Regions from separate parts of the Kosakonia sp. YIM B13571 genome, predicted to be linked through region 1. Evidence: predicted binding sites of a transcription regulator. Region 1 holds the regulator's gene; each other region holds the start of a gene.

Region 1 (6,412 bases):
TTTTCAGGCCGCTGCGCCATCTGGCTATGTACGCAGCCGCCAAGCATGGATCCTGCGCCAGATGCGACAGTTGGGCGGGGAAGCGTTTTTACAGAGCAACAAGCTGTACTGAATTAATCTTCGTCAAATCCGGCGTTAAACAGCGCAATCACTGCCGCCAACGCTTCTTCTTCCTGTGGGCCGCTGGCCTCTACTTCAATTTGCCGACCTTTCGCAGAATCCAGCATCAGCAACGCAATCACGCTGCTGGCTTCTGCTTCGGTACCTTCATCGTTGCGTAGCAGCACTTCCGCATCGAAGCCCTGCACCAGTTCAAACAGTTTCATGGCCGGGCGCGCATGCATTCCCAGCTTATTGGTGATCTCAACGATTTGTTTTACGGTCATGTTTTGCGTTTTTCCAGCGTACGGTGACGGGATTGAACGTTCTTACCGCGCGAGCGGAAATAATCCGCCAGTTGTTCGGCGACGTAGACGGAGCGGTGTTTACCACCGGTACAACCGATAGCCACAGTCAGATAACTACGGTTGTTGGTCTCCAGCATCGGTAGCCACAACTCGAGATAACTCCGCGTTTGGTAGATAAAATTATGCACTTCCGTATGTCTGTCGAGGAACGCCGCAACGGGTTTGTCGAGGCCGGTCATCGGGCGCAATTTAGGATCCCAGTGCGGGTTCGGCAGGAAACGAACGTCGAAGACGTAATCTGCATCAATAGGAATACCGTGCTTGAAACCGAAGGATTCAAAAACCATGGTCAGTTCACGCTCGCGCTTACCTAACAGGCGTGTACGCAGCATTTCTGCCAGTTCATGCACCGACATTTCCGACGTGTCGACAATCAGATCCGCACGGGAACGCAGCGGTTCCAGCAAGTTACTCTCTTCGTCAATCGCGCTTTCTAGCGACAGGTTTTTGCTGGAAAGCGGATGTAGGCGACGCGTATCGCTGTAACGGCGGATTAACGTGTTGCGATCGGCATCGAGAAACAATAACTGCGGTGAAAAGGCATCCGGCAGATTGCTCATTGCCTGTTCAAAAATTTCCGGTGACTCCGGCATATTTCGCACATCGATACTGACGGCAGCGGAAGTTTGGCGCTCGGCAAGCGTCTGCGCCAGCTCGGGCAGCAGCACGACTGGCAGGTTGTCGACGCAATAAAAACCCATATCTTCCAGGGCGCGCAGAGCGACGGATTTCCCTGAACCCGAACGACCACTGACGATCATCAGGACCATGAACCATTTCTCCTCAGTACGACTGATAAAAAGGTTTCCTTCCCGTTACGCATCGTCGCTTTCACCTTCCGTCTGCGTGATGATTTGATACAGCTCTTCATCACTTTGCGCGCTACGCAGGCGCCGGCAGATGGTTTTGTCCGCCAGCCTTTTGGCGACCAGCGAGAGCGTATGCAGATGCGTTTTGGTTTGATCCGCTGGTACCAACAGGGCAAACAGCAGATCGACAGGCTGATTATCGATAGCGTCGAAGGCAATGGGCGTTTCGAGTTGCACAAAAACGCCAACGGCGCGAAGCGTGTCTTCTTCAAGCTTACCGTGAGGAATGGCGATACCGTTTCCAATGCCGGTGCTGCCCATTTTCTCGCGCGTAAGAATCGCTTCAAAGACGACTTGTGGCGGTAAGCCTAACTGTTTTGCCGCCAGTTCACTGATGATTTCCAGAGCACGTTTTTTACTTTGGCAGTGAACGCCGCTACGGGTACATTCCTGGTTAAGGACATTGCTCAATTGAAGAGCGGAATCGTTATTCATCATAATTTCACCTGAGCGATGCCAGAGCCAGCCACCCTACCGGGTTACGGTAGGGTGCAACGCACCAGACGGACGCTCGGACAATTAGTGTTGTTTCAGTTTATCTTTATGCTTCGTGAGCTGCCGCGCCAGTTTATCTATTAAACCGTCGATAGCAGCGTACATATCCTGCCCTTCCGCACTGGCATGCAACTCGCCGCCATTGACATGGAGCGTCGCATCCGAGGTGTGAGTCACTTTCTCCACTTTCAACACAATATAGACCTGATTAATCCTTTCGAAATACTGTTCAAGCTTGGCGAATTTATTGGTCACAAATTCACGCAGAGCATCAGTGATCTCGACGTTTTGTCCTGTGATGTTAAGCTGCATAGTGTCTTCCTTATCGGTTGGGTCAAACCAGCTGTTTACGCTGATTCGACGGCGGAATGGATAAAGATTCTCGATACTTCGCAACGGTACGCCGCGCCACCATAATTCCTTGATCGGAAAGCAGGGTCGTCAGCTTACTGTCGCTCAGCGGTTTTGCAGGGTTTTCTGCGGCGATCAATTTCTTCACCAGTGCGCGAATAGCGGTAGAGGAGGCTTCGCCACCACCTTCGGTATTTACATGGCTGGAGAAGAAATACTTCAGCTCGAAAATGCCGCGAGGACTGTGCAGGTACTTCTGGGTCGTTACACGAGAAATTGTCGACTCGTGCATCTCGACGGCCTGGGCGATATCGGCCAGCACCATCGGTTTCATAAATTCTTCGCCTTGTTCAAAGAAGGCCTGTTGCTGTTCAACAATGCAGCGGCTAACGCGCAACAGCGTGTCGTTGCGGCTCTCCAGGCTTTTGATCAACCACTTCGCTTCCTGCAAATTGCTACGGATGAACTGGTTGTCGGCATCGTTACGTGCGCCGCCGCCCATTGAGGCATAATGCTGGTTGATTTGCAGGCGCGGAATGCTGTCGGAGTTCAGCTCCACCGTCCAGCGACCGTTATGTTTGCGCACCAGCACATCTGGAATCACATATTCTGGTTCGCCGGTCTGGATCGACTGTCCTGGGCGCGGATCCAGAGACTGGATCAGGTTTACTGCCTCTTTCAGCACCTCTTCTTTCAGACGCGTCACGCGCATTAGGGTGCGGAAATCGTGATTGGCGAGGAGATCCAGATGATCGCTAATGATAAGCCGGGCTTCTTCGCACCACGGTGTCTCTTTGGCGAACTGCGAGAGTTGGATCAATAGGCAATCGCGCAGATCCCGCGCGGCAACGCCAACGGGATCAAAGCGTTGAATGCGTTTAAGCACCGCCTCGACCTCATCAAGCCCCACGTCATCATTGCCCATGCTCTCCAGCACCTCTTCCAGCGAAACGGTGAGATAGCCTGTTTCGTCAACGGCATCGACAATGGACGTTGCGATAGCACGATCGGTGTCAGAGAAGGGGGTCAGCCCTACCTGCCACATCAAGTAATCCTGCAGTGACTGCGTGGTTTCGCCCTGATAGATAGGCAATTCGTCGTCGATGTAGTCGTGGCTACTGCCGGAAGGAGTCCCGGCAGTGTAAAGTTCATCCCAGCTGGCATCCAGCGGCAACTCATCCGGCATCTCTTTTTGTTCGAGAGCGTCAACGGTATCCAGACCGTCATTTTCCTGAACCTGCTGGCTATCGACTTCCTCATGAAGGTCAGTTTGTTCCAGCAATGGATTACTCTCCAGCGCTTGCTGAAGTTCCTGCTGAAGTTCCAACGTGGACAACTGCAGCAGACGGATGGCCTGTTGCAGTTGTGGCGTCATGGCTAGCTGTTGGCTGAGCCTTAGTTGCAAACCTTGCTTCATATTCAGAGCAGCACTCTCCGACAAAAAATGTCAATAAACCCTACCCTATCAGAGTCTGAAGTCTTCCCCAAGATACACGCGCTTAACGTGTTCGTCTTCAAGGATTTGCTGCGGTGTTCCATGCGCAATGAGATGCCCCTGGCTGACGATATAAGCACGTTCACACACTGCCAGCGTTTCACGAACGTTATGGTCAGTAATCAGTACGCCCAACCCGCTATCACGCAGGTGCTCAATGATACGTTTGATATCGATAACGGAGATCGGGTCAACGCCGGCAAAGGGTTCATCCAGCAGGATAAATTTCGGATTCGCCGCCAGCGCGCGGGCAATCTCCACACGGCGACGTTCGCCGCCAGAGAGTGATTGGCCCATGTTGTCGCGCAGATGCTCAATGTGGAACTCTTCCATCAGCTCATTGGCGCGATCTTCGCGTTGCTCTGAGGTCAGGTCATCGCGGATTTGCAGGACGGCCATCAGGTTATCGTAGACGCTCAGGCGGCGAAAAATCGAGGCTTCCTGGGGAAGATAACCAATACCGCGGCGTGCACGCGCATGCAGCGGCAGCAGGCTGATATCTTCATCATCAATAATGATGTTGCCAGCGTCGCGCGACACAATACCCACCACCATATAGAAGGTCGTTGTTTTCCCTGCGCCGTTAGGGCCAAGCAGCCCGACGATTTCGCCAGAGTTGACGGTCAGACTGACATCCTCAACTACGCGGCGGCCTTTATAAGCTTTGGCGAGATTCTTTGCAGTTAATGTTGCCATAACGAATTAGTTACTCTTTTTTTGCGCCGGAGCCGGGGTTTGTTTGTTGCTCTTATCTTGCAACTGCGACGGTACCAGAACGGTGGTCACGCGTTTGCCTTTTTCGCTGAACGCCTGCATTTTCTGCTCTTTCACCAGATAGGTGATTTTGTCTCCGGTGATATTGCTATCCAGCTGTTCCAGATAGGCGTTACCGGTCAGCACCACGAAATCTTTTTCCAGCTCGTAATGCATCTGCGAGGAGTGGCCTTTAACGGGTTTGCCATTGTCCTGCATTTGGTAAAACGTCGCAGGGTTGCCGTAGCCGTCAATGATCTCTTTACCTTGCTGACCACCCGGACGGGTAACGACGACTTTGTCGGCATTAATTTTAATCGTCCCCTGGGTTACCACGACGTTGCCGGTGAAGGTCACAACGTTACCCTGCATATCCAGCGACTGCTGATCGGAGTCGATATGGATAGGTTGATCGGTATCCCCGGTCACGGCGAGCGCCGGAAGCGCGGCGGCCAAAAGCGTGGTGGCCAATACAAGATTAAGGCTGCGTTTGTTTGTTTTGAATTTCATAGGAGCTTCTAACCTTTTCAATCAGCTCGGCGTTTTTGCTGCGTAAATTGCCGCGCATTTTCAGGCCGGTGGAATTAAATGTTGTACCGTACAACGTGACCTGATCATTCGAGGTAACATCCTGCGTTACCAGGTTAATCTGGGCGTTATCCGTGGTGATTTTTCGCAGCTGGGCGTCCGCCGTCAGCGCATTGACTTCAACATGTCCATAAAGATAAAGCATTTTGTCATCGGTTAGCTTCGCTTTGTCTGACTTTATCGACCAGGTTGGAACCTTATCCTCGTCGAACGTTGTCAGTATTGGCTGCGCGAACCAACTCACACCTTCAGCAGAAAAGTATTCCACGTTCTGCGCGATAAGCCGGTAGTTAAGCGCCCCTTCCGGGCTATAAACCGCCGTATCCGTATGTTGGCTTTTATAAGTCGGGTCGGCATTGTTGGTGGCGACCGGATTCGGATCATCCTGAGTCGTCAGGTTGATCCCTATCAGGATCAGTGCGGCCAGCGCCAGCAGAATGATGACCCAACGTCTGGTTTTACTCATATCGATTGCCCTTTGGCCTCATCCAGCTTGCCCTGCGCCAGCAACAACAAATCACAGACTTCACGAACTGCGCCTCGGCCGCCATTAATGCGCGTAACGTAATCTACGCGTGAAAGCAGCAGCGGATGAGCATCAGCAACGGCAACGCTCAAACCAATTTCCGCCATCACTGGCCAGTCGATCAAATCATCGCCTACATAAGCCACTTGATCGGGGGTGAGCGCCAGTTTTGCCACCAGTTCGCGGTAAGCGAGCAGTTTATCCGACTGACCTTGATACAAGTGCTTAATCTTCAGGGTTTCGCAGCGATCTTCCACTAGTTTAGCTTTTCGCCCGGTAATTATGGCAACCTCAATGTCGGAAGTAAGTGCACAGCGGATCCCGTAACCATCGCGAACGTTGAACGCTTTCAGCTCTTCTCCGTTATTGCCCATATAGATGAGCCCATCGGATAACACGCCGTCCACATCCAGAATTAACAGGCGTATTTTTTCCGCTTTCGCCATAACTTGCGTGCTTACCGGCCCATAACAGGTCGCAAGCGACGCGCCAGCATTACTCATTCGTATGTCCTTCTTTACACTACGCCAGCGCGCAGTAAATCATGCATATGTAACACACCCAGCAACTGGTCGCCATCGGCCACCAGCACGGAGGTAATGTGACGGGATTGCATCAGATTCAGCGCATCCACTGCCAGCGTGTTAGGCCGTACTCGAACACCACCGGGCGTCATGACGTCGGCAATGCCCATGCTGCGGACATCGCCGCCCATATCGAACACGCGGCGTAAGTCACCGTCGGTAAAGATGCCTTCGATCTTCATCAGATCATCGCAGATAACCGTCATGCCCAGGTTTTTACGCGTGATTTCAAGCAGCGCATCGCGCAAGCTGGCGTTTTTGCTGACATGGGGAATTTCATCGCC
Region 2 (6,412 bases), on a different contig from region 1:
CCTTGCGCAACTCGACAAACACCGCCTGCCAGCCGGTGGAAAACTGCTCGTAGCTAAGCGGGAGTTCCATTTCATGACACAGCGCTTTGGCGAAGTCTTCGTCGCTGATCTCACCACGTTCATGCTGATGAAACGGCTCGCCCATGGTGAAACTCTGCTTTAAGGTCGCCAGCGGCACACGGCTAAAATCACTCCAGGCACCCAGCACCCGATTGAAGTCGATGTCGACAATCACGTTACCTAAATCAAAGATATAGAGCATTTCTCTCTCCTTGCCAGCCGTGGAGAGTTAACTGTAGCGGGAAAGTTCTGACTTGAATAGTTCGCGGCTTCACGCGAAGAAGATACAGGCATAAAAAAAGCCGCTGATTTTCAGCGGCTTTTTCACAAGCAAATAAAGAGAAATTACTCTTCTTTCGCCCCGCGCATTGCGCGTTTACGGTCGTTTTCCGTCAGGTGACGTTTACGAATACGGATAGAGAGCGGAGTCACTTCTACCAGTTCGTCGTCATCAATGAACTCCAGAGCTTGCTCCAGGGTCATCTTGATCGGCGGAACCAGAACCGTGGCTTCGTCTGTACCAGACGCACGCATGTTGGTCAGTTTCTTACCGGTCAGGCAGTTTACCGTCAGGTCGTTAGAACGGCTGTGAATACCGATGATCTGGCCTTCATACACTTCCGCACCGTGACCGAGGAACAGCTTACCGCGATCCTGCAGGCTGAACAGCGCAAACGCAACCGCTTTACCCTGACCGTTGGAGATCAGCACGCCGTTGTTACGCTGGCCCACTTCGCCCGGACGAACGTCGTCGTAGTGGCTGAAGGTGGAGTACAGCAGACCGGTACCGGAAGTCATGGTCATGAACTCTGAACGGAAACCGATCAGGCCACGGCTTGGGATCACGTAGTCGAGACGTACGCGGCCTTTACCGTCCGGATTCATGTTTTTCAGATCGCCTTTACGCTCGCCCAGCGCCTGCATTACAGAACCCTGGTGCTGCTCTTCAACGTCCAGCGTGACGTTTTCGAACGGCTCTTGTTTACGGCCATCGATTTCGCGGAAGATAACTTTCGGACGGGAAACCGCCATTTCGAAACCTTCACGACGCATGTTCTCGATAAGAACAGACAGGTGCAGTTCACCACGACCGGATACGCGGAATGCGTCAGCATCCGGTGTTTCTTCAACACGCAGCGCAACGTTGTGCACCAGCTCTTTGTTCAGGCGGTCGAGGATCTGACGTGAAGTCACGTACTTACCTTCTTTACCACAGAACGGAGAGGTGTTGACGTTGAAGAACATGGTAACGGTCGGCTCGTCAACAGACAGTGCCGGCAGCGCTTCCACATTCTGCGGGTCGCAAATGGTGTCGGAGATGTTCAGCTCGCCCAGACCGGTGATCGCAATGATATCGCCTGCTTCTGCGACTTCGCTATCGATACGCTCCAGCCCCAGGTGGGTCAGCACTTTACCGACTTTACCATTACGGGTTTTGCCTTCGCTATCAATGATAGTGACCTGCTGGTTCGGCTTCACTTTACCGCGTTTGATACGACCAATGCCGATAACACCAACATAGTTGTTGTAGTCGAGCTGAGAGATCTGCATCTGCAGGGTGCCATCGAGGTCAACGTTTGGCGCAGGAACACGGTCAACAATCGCCTGGTACAGCGGAGTCATGTCTTCAGCCATGTTCTCGTGATCCAGACCTGCAATACCGTTCAGCGCGGAAGCGTAAACAATCGGGAAATCCAGCTGCTCGTCAGTCGCATCAAGGTTAACGAACAGATCGAATACCTGGTCAACAACCCAGTCAGGACGCGCGCCAGGGCGGTCAACTTTGTTGATAACGACGATGGGCTTCAGACCATGGGCAAATGCTTTTTTGGTCACGAAGCGCGTCTGCGGCATTGGGCCATCCATTGCGTCAACGACCAGCAGAACGGAGTCTACCATGGACATGACACGTTCAACTTCACCACCGAAGTCGGCGTGCCCTGGGGTATCCACGATGTTGATACGGTAGTCATTCCATTTAATCGCGGTGTTTTTCGCGAGGATGGTAATCCCACGCTCTTTCTCCAAATCGTTGGAGTCCATCACGCGTTCTTGGGTTTCGGCACGAGCATCAAACGTACCGGATTGCTGCAGCAGCTTATCAACCAGGGTAGTTTTACCATGGTCAACGTGCGCGATGATGGCGATGTTACGCAAATTTTCGATCACAACTTTGCCTCAGGCATTTAGAAATAGCGCGTTATTGTACACGGATTAATCGCACTACAAAACAGGATCACAAACATCCCCCGCAAACAAGTATTGCAGAGATGCTTTGTGATCGCTTTCACGGAGCGTTAAAAGGGGCAATTAACGAAAGTTGCACCAATATAGTGCCCTATGTTCACATAGAGGCACTATATTGGTGCAACATAACCATCATGGTGCAGCCCTTTTGCACTATACCGTGCATGATAACGCCTTTTTAGGGGCATTTAAAAGTTGGCATAGATTTCGCTTTAACGATTGTACGCTAACTACGCCAGCTTTATGTAGTAATTAGAAGACCTCGTTACCACGACGACAATGACAAATCCGGGAGAGTTTAAGTATGTCCGCTGAACACGTTTTGACGATGCTGAATGAGCACGAAGTGAAGTTTGTCGATCTGCGCTTCACCGATACCAAAGGTAAAGAACAGCACGTCACTATCCCAGCCCATCAGGTAAACGCTGACTTCTTTGAAGAAGGTAAAATGTTTGATGGTTCTTCGATTGGTGGCTGGAAAGGCATCAACGAATCAGACATGGTGCTGATGCCGGACGCGACTACCGCTGTCATTGACCCGTTCTACGAAGAGTCTACGCTGATCATTCGTTGCGATATCCTCGAACCAGGCACCATGCAGGGCTACGATCGTGACCCGCGCTCCATCGCTAAACGCGCTGAAGAATACCTGCGCTCAACCGGTCTGGCAGACACTGTTCTGTTTGGACCAGAGCCGGAATTTTTCCTGTTCGACGACGTGCGCTTCGGCAGCTCCATCTCCGGTTCCAGCGTCGCTATCGACGATATCGAAGGCGCATGGAACACCTCCACCAAATATGAAGGTGGTAACAAAGGTCACCGTCCGGCAGTGAAAGGCGGTTACTTCCCGGTTCCGCCGGTAGATTCAGCACAGGATCTGCGTTCTACCATGTGTCTGGTGATGGAAGAGATGGGCCTGGTTGTTGAAGCTCACCACCACGAAGTGGCAACGGCTGGTCAGAACGAAGTGGCAACCCGCTTCAACACCATGACTAAAAAAGCGGACGAAATTCAGATTTACAAATATGTGGTGCACAACGTTGCTCACCGCTTTGGTAAAACCGCGACCTTTATGCCGAAACCGATGTTCGGTGATAACGGTTCCGGTATGCACTGCCACATGTCTCTGTCCAAGAATGGCACTAACCTGTTCTCTGGCGACAAATACGCTGGCCTGTCTGAAATGGCGCTGTACTACATTGGCGGCGTAATTAAACACGCGAAAGCCATCAACGCCCTGTCTAACCCGACCACCAACTCTTACAAGCGTCTGGTCCCGGGTTATGAAGCTCCGGTAATGCTGGCTTACTCTGCACGTAACCGTTCTGCATCTATCCGTATCCCGGTTGTTGCGTCTCCGAAAGCGCGTCGTATCGAAGTGCGCTTCCCGGACCCGGCAGCTAACCCGTACCTGTGCTTCGCAGCGCTGCTGATGGCCGGTCTGGATGGTATTAAAAACAAAATCCACCCGGGCGAAGCGATGGACAAAAACCTGTATGACCTGCCGGCTGAAGAAGCGAAAGAAATCCCGCAGGTTGCAGGCTCTCTGGAAGAAGCGCTCAACGCGCTGGATGCTGACCGCGAGTTCCTGACTGCCGGTGGCGTGTTCACCGACGACGCTATCGATGCTTACATCGCGCTGCGTATCGAAGAGAACGACCGCGTTCGCATGACGCCGCACCCGGTAGAGTTCGAACTGTACTACAGCGTTTAAGAATTAAGACTCGGCAGAGGTCTTGTCGCAGTAAGGTGGCAACTGAATGTGTCCCGATGAGCTTAGTCTATTAAGTGATTCGGGCGAATGAGGGAACCAACGCAGCTACGGTGAGAAAGATGCCAGAGGATTTTAGTTGCCGTGGAACTTTTAGCCCATCCCTGGATGGGCTTTTTTCTCCACCAACAACCTGATCTAACGCGCTTTTTACCAATAAAACGCTATAATGCACTAAATTGGTGCACACCTCCGGGAGACTGCTAAATGGCAAGCGGCGTGCTGCCCGATGCTGGGCAGATCCTCAATTCTTTGATCAACAGCATCTTGCTGGTTGATGACGACCTGGCGGTACATTACGCCAACCCTGCGGCACAGCAACTGCTGGCGCAAAGCTCACGTAAGCTATTCGGCACTCCGCTCCCCGAACTGCTGAGTTACTTTTCACTGAACATCGATTTGATGCGGGAAAGTTTGCATGCCGGACAGGGATTTACCGATAACGAAGTGACTCTCGTCATTGACGGGCGCTCACACATTCTTTCGCTGACGGCGCAACGTCTGCCGGATGGTTTGATTCTGCTGGAAATGGCGCCGATGGATAACCAGCGCCGTCTGAGCCAGGAGCAGCTCCAGCACGCCCAACAAGTTGCGGCGCGCGATCTGGTACGCGGTCTGGCGCATGAAATTAAAAACCCGCTTGGCGGTTTACGCGGCGCGGCACAGTTGCTGAGCAAAGCGTTGCCCGATCCGGCGCTGCTGGAATACACCAGAGTGATCATTGAGCAGGCTGACCGCTTGCGTAACCTGGTTGATCGTCTGTTGGGGCCGCAGCAACCGGGGATGCATGTTACCGAAAGTATTCACAAAGTGGCCGAGCGCGTGGTGAAACTGGTATCAATGGAGCTGCCGGAAAATGTCACCTTAACCCGTGATTACGATCCAAGTTTGCCGGAGCTCGCGCACGATCCTGACCAAATCGAGCAGGTTTTACTGAATATTGTGCGTAACGCTTTGCAGGCGCTGGGGCCGGAAGGGGGTGAAATCATTCTGCGCACCCGTACCGCCTTCCAGTTGACGCTGCATGGTGTGCGCTATCGCCTCGCGGCGAGAATAGATGTGGAAGATAACGGCCCGGGTATTCCGTCGCACCTCCAGGATACATTGTTCTACCCGATGGTGAGCGGACGCGAAGGCGGCACCGGGCTTGGGTTATCTATCGCACGCAGTTTGATTGATCAACATTCTGGCAAAATTGAATTTACCAGTTGGCCAGGCCATACCGAATTCTCGGTATTTCTGCCTATTCGGAAGTAGAGGTGTTTATGCAACGAGGGATAGTCTGGATCGTTGATGACGATAGCTCCATCCGTTGGGTGCTGGAACGCGCGCTCACCGGGGCAGGCTTGAGTTGTACAACGTTTGAAAGTGCCAATGAAGTGCTAGATGCGCTCACCACCAAAACCCCGGATGTACTGCTTTCGGATATTCGTATGCCAGGGATGGATGGGCTCGCGTTATTGAAACAGATCAAACAGCGCCATCCGATGCTCCCGGTCATCATTATGACCGCGCATTCCGATCTCGACGCTGCGGTAAGCGCGTATCAACAAGGGGCATTCGATTATCTGCCCAAACCGTTTGATATCGACGAAGCCGTGGCACTGGTTGAGCGCGCCATCAGCCATTATCAGGAACAGCAGCAGCCGCGCAATGTTCAGGTCAGCGGCCCGACAACGGACATCATCGGCGAAGCACCGGCGATGCAGGATGTGTTTCGCATTATCGGTCGCCTGTCGCGCTCGTCGATCAGCGTATTGATTAATGGTGAGTCGGGAACCGGTAAAGAACTGGTGGCTCATGCACTGCATCGCCACAGCCCGCGCGTGAAAGCACCGTTTATCGCCCTCAATATGGCGGCCATTCCGAAGGATTTGATTGAATCGGAACTGTTTGGTCACGAAAAAGGGGCGTTTACCGGCGCGAATACGATTCGTCAGGGACGTTTTGAGCAAGCCGATGGCGGGACACTGTTTCTGGACGAAATCGGCGATATGCCGCTGGACGTACAGACACGTTTGCTACGTGTGCTGGCCGATGGCCAGTTTTACCGCGTTGGCGGCTATGCGCCGGTGAAAGTCGATGTACGCATCATCGCAGCCACGCACCAGAACCTGGAACAACGCGTTCAGGAGGGCAAATTCCGTGAGGATCTGTTCCACCGCCTGAACGTGATCCGTGTCCATTTGCCGCCGCTGCGCGAACGCCGGGAAGATATTCCGCGTTTAGCGCGCCACTTTTTGCAAGTCGCCGCACGCGAGTTGGGCGTAGAAACGAAACTACTGCACCCGGAAACCGAAATCGCGTTAACGCGTCTGGCATGGCCAGGTAACG
Region 3 (6,412 bases), on a different contig from region 1:
GCGCACCGGTAATTGCCAGACCAACCGCCAGCAGCGGCCCCAGCAGTTGCAGCAGGAAATGACCGCTGGCGCTTAAACCAAAGAAGGATTGATAAATCACCCACTCACCGGCAAAACCGTTGAGCGGTGGCAGCGCCGCCATCGCCATCAGCCCGACCAGCATCGCCAGCGAGATAACCGGCATTTTTTTACCGATGCCGCCCAGTTTTTCGATATCGCGATAACCGGTGCCAAACCACAGCGTACCCGCGCCGAGGAACAGCGTGCTTTTAAACAGGCTGTGGTTGAAAAGGTGATACAGGCCGCCGGTCAGCCCCAGCGCCAGCAGAACAGGTTGTTGCAGCGCAAGGCCGGTAACGCCTGCGCCAAGGCCAAGCAGGATAATGCCGATGTTCTCCAGCGTGTGATAGGCCAGCAGGCGCTGGATATTGTGCTCCATCAGCGCATACAGACCGCCGACAAAGGCGGTAATGACGCCAAATACCAGCAGCGCAACGCCCCACCACAGCGGCGGTTGGCCGCCGAGCAGTGAAAGGCACAGAATGCCGAACAAACCGATTTTCATTACTACCGTGGAAAACAGCGCCGCCGCAGGTGCGGGCGCGGTAGCATGCGCCTGCGGCACCCATGCATGCAGCGGAATAATCCCGGCCAGCAGGCCAAAACCAACCACGCCAAGCAGCCAGATGTCGCTACCGAGCGCATGTGTACCGAGCTGCACAAAATCAAGCGTCTGATACCGCTGCCACAGCAGCCAGCAGGCCAGCGCCAGCAGCACCGTACCGAAGCGGCCCATGACAAACCACAACTTGCCGGATTTGCTACAGCCGGTAAGGAATACCGCGCTCAACGCCATGATTTCCGCCATGATGACCAGCGCGCCGAAGTTTGCCGCGCTCACCGCACACAGCGCCGCAGCCAGCAGTAAGTTCATCAGCAGACCGTTAGCTTTCACCACTTCATGGCGATGCCAGTGAATGGTAAACAGGCTAATAAAACCGCCGCACACGCCGAGTGTTATCAGCCATACGGCGTTCAGCGGTGTGACCAGAATGTGATACTGAATCAGCGGTATCACGCCACTCACCGTGATGGCTTCTGTTAATGCCATCACGCCGCAGGCCGCCGCCATCGCACAACCGATCGCGCCGCCAAGCCCGGCAAACAGGCCGCTTAACGCTTTGAACGGCATAAACAGATAGGCCAACATGGCGGCGCAGGTAAGCACCGCGACAGCCGCGCTTAACAAAGAGAGGATAGTCATTTCGCGCTCCGGTTTAGCTGCGTATACAGCGATAAATCGCCATAGTCCGTATTGAGGGTTTGCTCGCGTTTGCGACGGCTGGCTCTGGCGATATCCCGGTTATTGACCAAATGCAGCGCCTTGGTCGGGCACATCCGTACGCAGGCCGGGCCTTCTGCATCGAAATGGCAGAGATCGCACTTCACCGCAATGGCCCGCACGCCAGGCACCCAGTCCAGCAACGAGCTGACGCGCGCGGGCGCTGGCGGCGCGGCGGGCGCTTTTGGCGAGTTAACATTGGCGGGAATATCCAGCGGGCGACTACCGGAAAACTCAATCGCGCCGAAAGGACAAGCAATCGCGCACAGCTTGCAACTGATGCACAGGCTTTCATTTAACTGCACTGCGCCATCGACGCGGTTGATCGCGTTCACCGGGCAAACGCCCGCGCAAGGCGCGTCTTCGCAGTGATGACACTGCTGCGGCGCGGACTCATTTTCGTTGCGCATCACGCGCAGCCGCGGCATCGCCTGCAGGCCATGCGCGCGATGCGTTTCGGCGCAGGCAGCCTCGCAGGTATGGCACCCAATACATAACGCCGAATCGGCAATTACAAAACGGTTCACCAGCAAATCCTCAGGTGATTCACCCTGGTTACGGGCGGTCATTTTTGACGAAACGTGTCGCGCTATGTGTCACTTCGACACATGTCGACACCCAAACTCAGGCCAGCGCAGGCGCGTGGCTGACAAGCGTGGTGAGATTGACCGGCGTATCCGCTTCCATTGCGGCATACAGGTTGTCGTAAACGGCGGCGATCTTGCCGAGATAATGCTCAAGCACTTTCTCGCGATCGCGCACGCTGAACGCACCATCAACCTTGCCATCGCTGGAGAGCTGCGCTTTGGCAATCACGCGTCGCTCATCGCTCTCTTTATTGGCTATTGCATATTCGATGGTGTGACCGTTAAAGCCGCCGCTCAGGGTGATATAAACCGTGAAGTGTTCGAACAGTACAAAGCAAAGCTGCTGCTCTGGCGCACAGCCGATGGCGTGATGCAGCCGCGCTTTGGAAAGCGTAACCCCCTGAACTAACGCGTTACAGTAGCTGCGCCACTCTTCCTGCAGGCGGTGATGCCGCCCGGCAATGTAATCTGCCTTTTCGCTAATTTCCCATATCGTCATGTCTGCTTACCCGGTTAATGAAAAACAACGGCGATATAGCATCATCCATGCCAAAATTTAACTCATTAATTTATAAAGAAATAAATGGAAAAAGCTTACCCTTTCGACGTGTCATCTCGACATTGTCGACATCGTCACCGTGTCAAAAGGCGCAATGGCACTCTTATTGCATACAAGGGCGCAATGTCATCAGGAGACGTTATGCACGAAATCACCCTCTGCCAGCGAGCGCTGGAAATCATTGAACAACAGGCGTCAGCAAACGGCGCGCGTCGGGTCACCGGCGTGTGGCTGAAAGTCGGCGCATTTTCTTGTGTAGAAACGGAAGCTTTAACGTTTTGTTTTGATCTGGTTTGCCGTGGCAGCCTGGCGGAAGGTTGTACACTGCACATCGAACAACAACAGGCGGAATGCTGGTGCGAGTCCTGCCAACAGTATGTGACGTTACTTACCCAGCGTGTGCGCCGCTGCCCGCAGTGCCACAGCGACCAATTGCAAATTGTCGCCGATGACGGAATGCAAATTCAGCGGCTGGAAATTGAGGAGTAAACAATGTGTACAACATGTGGTTGTCAGGACGGTAACCTTTATATTGAAGGTGACGAACATAACCCGCACTCAGCGTTTCGTGGTGCTCCGTTCTCCCCTGCCGCTCGCCCGGCGCTGAAAATCACCGGTGTCAAAACCGACGATTTTCGCCCAACCCAACTGGAACACGGCGACCTGCATTATGGTCATGGTGAAGCCGGTACCCACGCGCCCGGCATGAGCCAACGGCGGATGGTGGAAGTGGAAATCGACGTGCTGGAAAAAAACAACCAAATCGCCGCCCGCAACCGCGCCCGTTTCGCCGCTTCGCAGCAACTGGTGCTAAATCTGGTTTCCAGCCCCGGTTCCGGCAAAACCACCCTGCTTACCGAAACCCTTAAGCGCCTGAAAACGCGCGTCCCTTGTGCAGTGATTGAAGGCGATCAGCAGACAGTTAACGATGCCGCGCGCATTCGCGCGACCGGCACGCCGGCGATTCAGGTCAACACCGGGAAAGGCTGCCATCTTGACGCGCAGATGATTGCCGACGCCGCACCGCGCCTGGCGCTGGAAAATCGCGGCATTCTGTTTATTGAGAACGTCGGTAATCTGGTGTGCCCGGCGGGTTTCGACCTTGGCGAGCGCCATAAAGTGGCGGTGCTGTCGGTGACAGAAGGCGAAGACAAGCCGCTGAAATATCCGCATATGTTCGCCGCCGCCTCACTGATGCTGCTCAATAAAGTGGATTTGCTGCCCTACCTCGATTTTAACGTTGAGCAGTGCATCGCCTATGCGCGTGAAGTGAACCCGAGCATTGAAATCATGCTGATTTCCGCCACCAAAGGCGACGGAATGGACGCCTGGCTTGACTGGCTGGAGACGCAACGATGTGTATAGGCGTACCGGGGCAAATTTGCGCCATTGATGGCCTGCAAGCCAAAGTGGATGTCAGCGGCATTCAGCGCGATGTCGATTTAACGCTGGTCGGCAACACCGACGAAAACGGTCAGTCGCGTCTCGGCCAGTGGGTGCTGGTGCATGTCGGCTTCGCCATGAGCGTAATTAACGAAGAAGAAGCGCTGGATACGCTGGCGGCGCTGCAAAACATGTTCGATGTCGAACCAGATGTCGGCGCGCTGCTATACGGCGAGGAGAAATAATGCGTTTTGTCGACGAATACCGCGCCCCGGAACAGGTGATGCAACTGATTGACCACCTGCGTGAACGGGCAGCACATCTCTCTTATAGCGCCGCGCGCCCATTGCGCATTATGGAAGTGTGCGGCGGGCACACGCACGCTATTTTCAAATTTGGCCTCGATCAGTTACTGCCGGAAAATATTGAGTTTATTCACGGTCCCGGCTGCCCGGTTTGCGTGTTGCCAATGGGGCGGATTGATACCTGCGTGGAGATAGCCCAGCACCCGGAGGTGATTTTCTGCACCTTTGGTGACGCCATTCGCGTGCCGGGAAAAAACGGCTCGCTGCTGCAAGCAAAAGCGCGCGGCGCGGATGTGCGGATTGTCTATTCACCAATGGATGCGCTGGCGCTGGCGGAAAAAAATCCGCAGCGCAAAGTGGTGTTTTTTGGCCTCGGGTTCGAAACCACCATGCCCGCCACCGCCATTACCTTGCAGCAGGCAAAAGCCCGTAACCTCGATAACTTCTGGTTTTTCTGTCAGCACATTACGCTGATTCCTACGCTACGCAGCCTGCTGGAGCAGCCGGACAACGGCATCGACGCGTTTCTCGCGCCGGGACATGTCAGCATGGTGATCGGCACCGACGCCTATACCTTTATCGCCGATACGTATCAGCGCCCGCTGGTGGTCGCCGGGTTTGAGCCGCTCGATCTGTTGCAGGGCGTGGTGATGCTGGTTGAGCAGAAAATCGCCGCCCACAGCAAGGTGGAAAACCAGTATCGCCGTGTGGTACCGGACGAAGGCAACCGGCTGGCGCAGGCCGCCATTGCCGAAGTATTTACCGTGCGCGGCAACAGCGAGTGGCGCGGCCTGGGCATGATTGGCGAATCCGGTGTGCATCTGACGCCAGCGTATCAACGCTTTGACGCCGAAGCGCATTTTCGCCCGGCGGTACAGCAAGTGTATGACGATCCGCGCGCCCGCTGCGGTGACGTGCTGACCGGCCGCTGTAAACCGCACCAGTGCCCGCTGTTCGGTAATACTTGTAACCCACAAAGCGCGTTCGGTGCGCTGATGGTTTCATCAGAAGGTGCCTGCGCGGCCTGGTATCAATATCGTGCTCAGGAGTGTGAAGCATGAATGAAGTGCAGATGGCGCACGGCAGCGGCGGCCAGGCCATGCAACAACTCATCAACCAACTTTTTTTAGAAGCGTTCGATAATCCCTGGCTTGCAGAGCAGGAAGATCAGGCGCGTCTCGATCTGGCAGAACTTACGGCAAGCGGCGATCGGCTGGCGTTTTCCACCGACAGCTACGTTATCGATCCGCTGTTCTTTCCCGGCGGCAATATCGGCAAGCTAGCGGTGTGCGGCACGGCAAATGATATTGCCGTTAGCGGCGCAATACCGCGCTTCCTCTCCTGCGGTTTTATCCTTGAAGAGGGGCTGCCAATGGCAACGCTGAAGACCCTTGTTGAAAGCATGGCCGCCACTGCCCATAGCGCCGATATCGCCATTGTTACCGGCGATACCAAAGTGGTGCAGCGCGGCGCGGCCGATAAAGTATTTATCAATACGAGCGGTATTGGTGCTATCCCGGCGTCCATTCACTGGGCGGCGGCTTCGCTGCAACCCGGCGACGTGCTGCTGGCAAGCGGCACACTGGGCGATCATGGCGCGACCATCCTTAACCTGCGCGAAGGCTTAGGACTGGATGGCGAACTGACCAGCGACTGCGCAGTGCTGACCCCGTTGATTAGCCAACTGCGCGATCTTCCCGGCGTAAAAGCCCTGCGCGACGCCACGCGCGGCGGTGTTAACGCCGTGGTGCATGAGTTCGCTGCCGCCTGCGGTTACGGCATTGAGTTAAATGAACGAGATTTACCGGTAAAACCGGCAGTGCGCGGGGTTTGCGAATTGTTGGGGCTGGATGCACTGAATTTTGCCAACGAAGGCAAACTGGTGATTGCCGTACAGCGTGAAGCCGCAGAGCAGGCGCTGGCACAATTACGCGCTCATCCTTTAGGGCGCGACGCCGCAATGATTGGCGAAGTGGTCGAACGCAAAGGTGTACGTCTGACAGGCCTTTATGGAGTGAAGCGCCTGCTGGATTTACCCCATGCCGAGCCATTACCACGAATTTGTTAACTTTTTATTTTTATTAATTTTTTCACACCTTCTGCGTGTGTTCCTGGAAAAGCAAAATGTCGTATACACCGATGAGTGATCTCGGGCAACAAGGATTGTTTGATATAACGCGGATGTTATTACAACAGCCCGATATGGCCGCGCTTTGTGAAACGTTAACCCGGTTGA

The links. Region 1 encodes sigma-54, which starts transcription at its own class of promoters, with help from an activator protein. Its sites were predicted from a motif close to GTTGGCACANNTTTCGCTNT; they were not measured.
Region 2: the regulator sigma-54 is predicted to act here: its motif matches at 2,502-2,521, upstream of glnA (glutamate--ammonia ligase).
Region 3: the regulator sigma-54 is predicted to act here: its motif matches at 2,464-2,483, upstream of hycA (formate hydrogenlyase regulator HycA).

What each region holds. Positions count from the first base shown of each region.
Region 1 covers NZ_JBHZPL010000017.1:56,920-63,331, forward strand. The annotation lists gene mtgA (monofunctional biosynthetic peptidoglycan transglycosylase) at 1-112, shown strand, start outside; gene npr (PTS phosphocarrier protein NPr) at 114-386, opposite strand; gene rapZ (RNase adapter RapZ) at 383-1,237, opposite strand; gene ptsN (PTS IIA-like nitrogen regulatory protein PtsN) at 1,283-1,774, opposite strand; gene hpf (ribosome hibernation promoting factor) at 1,856-2,143, opposite strand; gene rpoN (RNA polymerase factor sigma-54) at 2,166-3,599, opposite strand; gene lptB (LPS export ABC transporter ATP-binding protein) at 3,648-4,373, opposite strand; gene lptA (lipopolysaccharide ABC transporter substrate-binding protein LptA) at 4,380-4,940, opposite strand; gene lptC (LPS export ABC transporter periplasmic protein LptC) at 4,909-5,484, opposite strand; gene kdsC (3-deoxy-manno-octulosonate-8-phosphatase KdsC) at 5,481-6,047, opposite strand; gene kdsD (arabinose-5-phosphate isomerase KdsD) at 6,062-6,412, opposite strand, start outside.
Region 2 covers NZ_JBHZPL010000011.1:12,306-18,717, reverse strand. The annotation lists gene yihX (glucose-1-phosphatase) at 1-262, opposite strand, end outside; gene typA (ribosome-dependent GTPase TypA) at 406-2,229, opposite strand; gene glnA (glutamate--ammonia ligase) at 2,612-4,021, shown strand; gene glnL (nitrogen regulation protein NR(II)) at 4,286-5,335, shown strand; gene glnG (nitrogen regulation protein NR(I)) at 5,344-6,412, shown strand, end outside.
Region 3 covers NZ_JBHZPL010000014.1:31,101-37,512, forward strand. The annotation lists gene hycC (formate hydrogenlyase subunit 3) at 1-1,264, opposite strand, end outside; gene ACFX4O_RS21960 (4Fe-4S dicluster domain-containing protein) at 1,261-1,869, opposite strand; gene hycA (formate hydrogenlyase regulator HycA) at 1,967-2,428, opposite strand; gene hypA (hydrogenase maturation nickel metallochaperone HypA) at 2,630-2,977, shown strand; gene hypB (hydrogenase nickel incorporation protein HypB) at 2,981-3,853, shown strand; gene ACFX4O_RS21980 (HypC/HybG/HupF family hydrogenase formation chaperone) at 3,844-4,116, shown strand; gene hypD (hydrogenase formation protein HypD) at 4,116-5,237, shown strand; gene hypE (hydrogenase expression/formation protein HypE) at 5,234-6,244, shown strand; gene flhA (formate hydrogenlyase transcriptional activator FlhA) at 6,301-6,412, shown strand, end outside.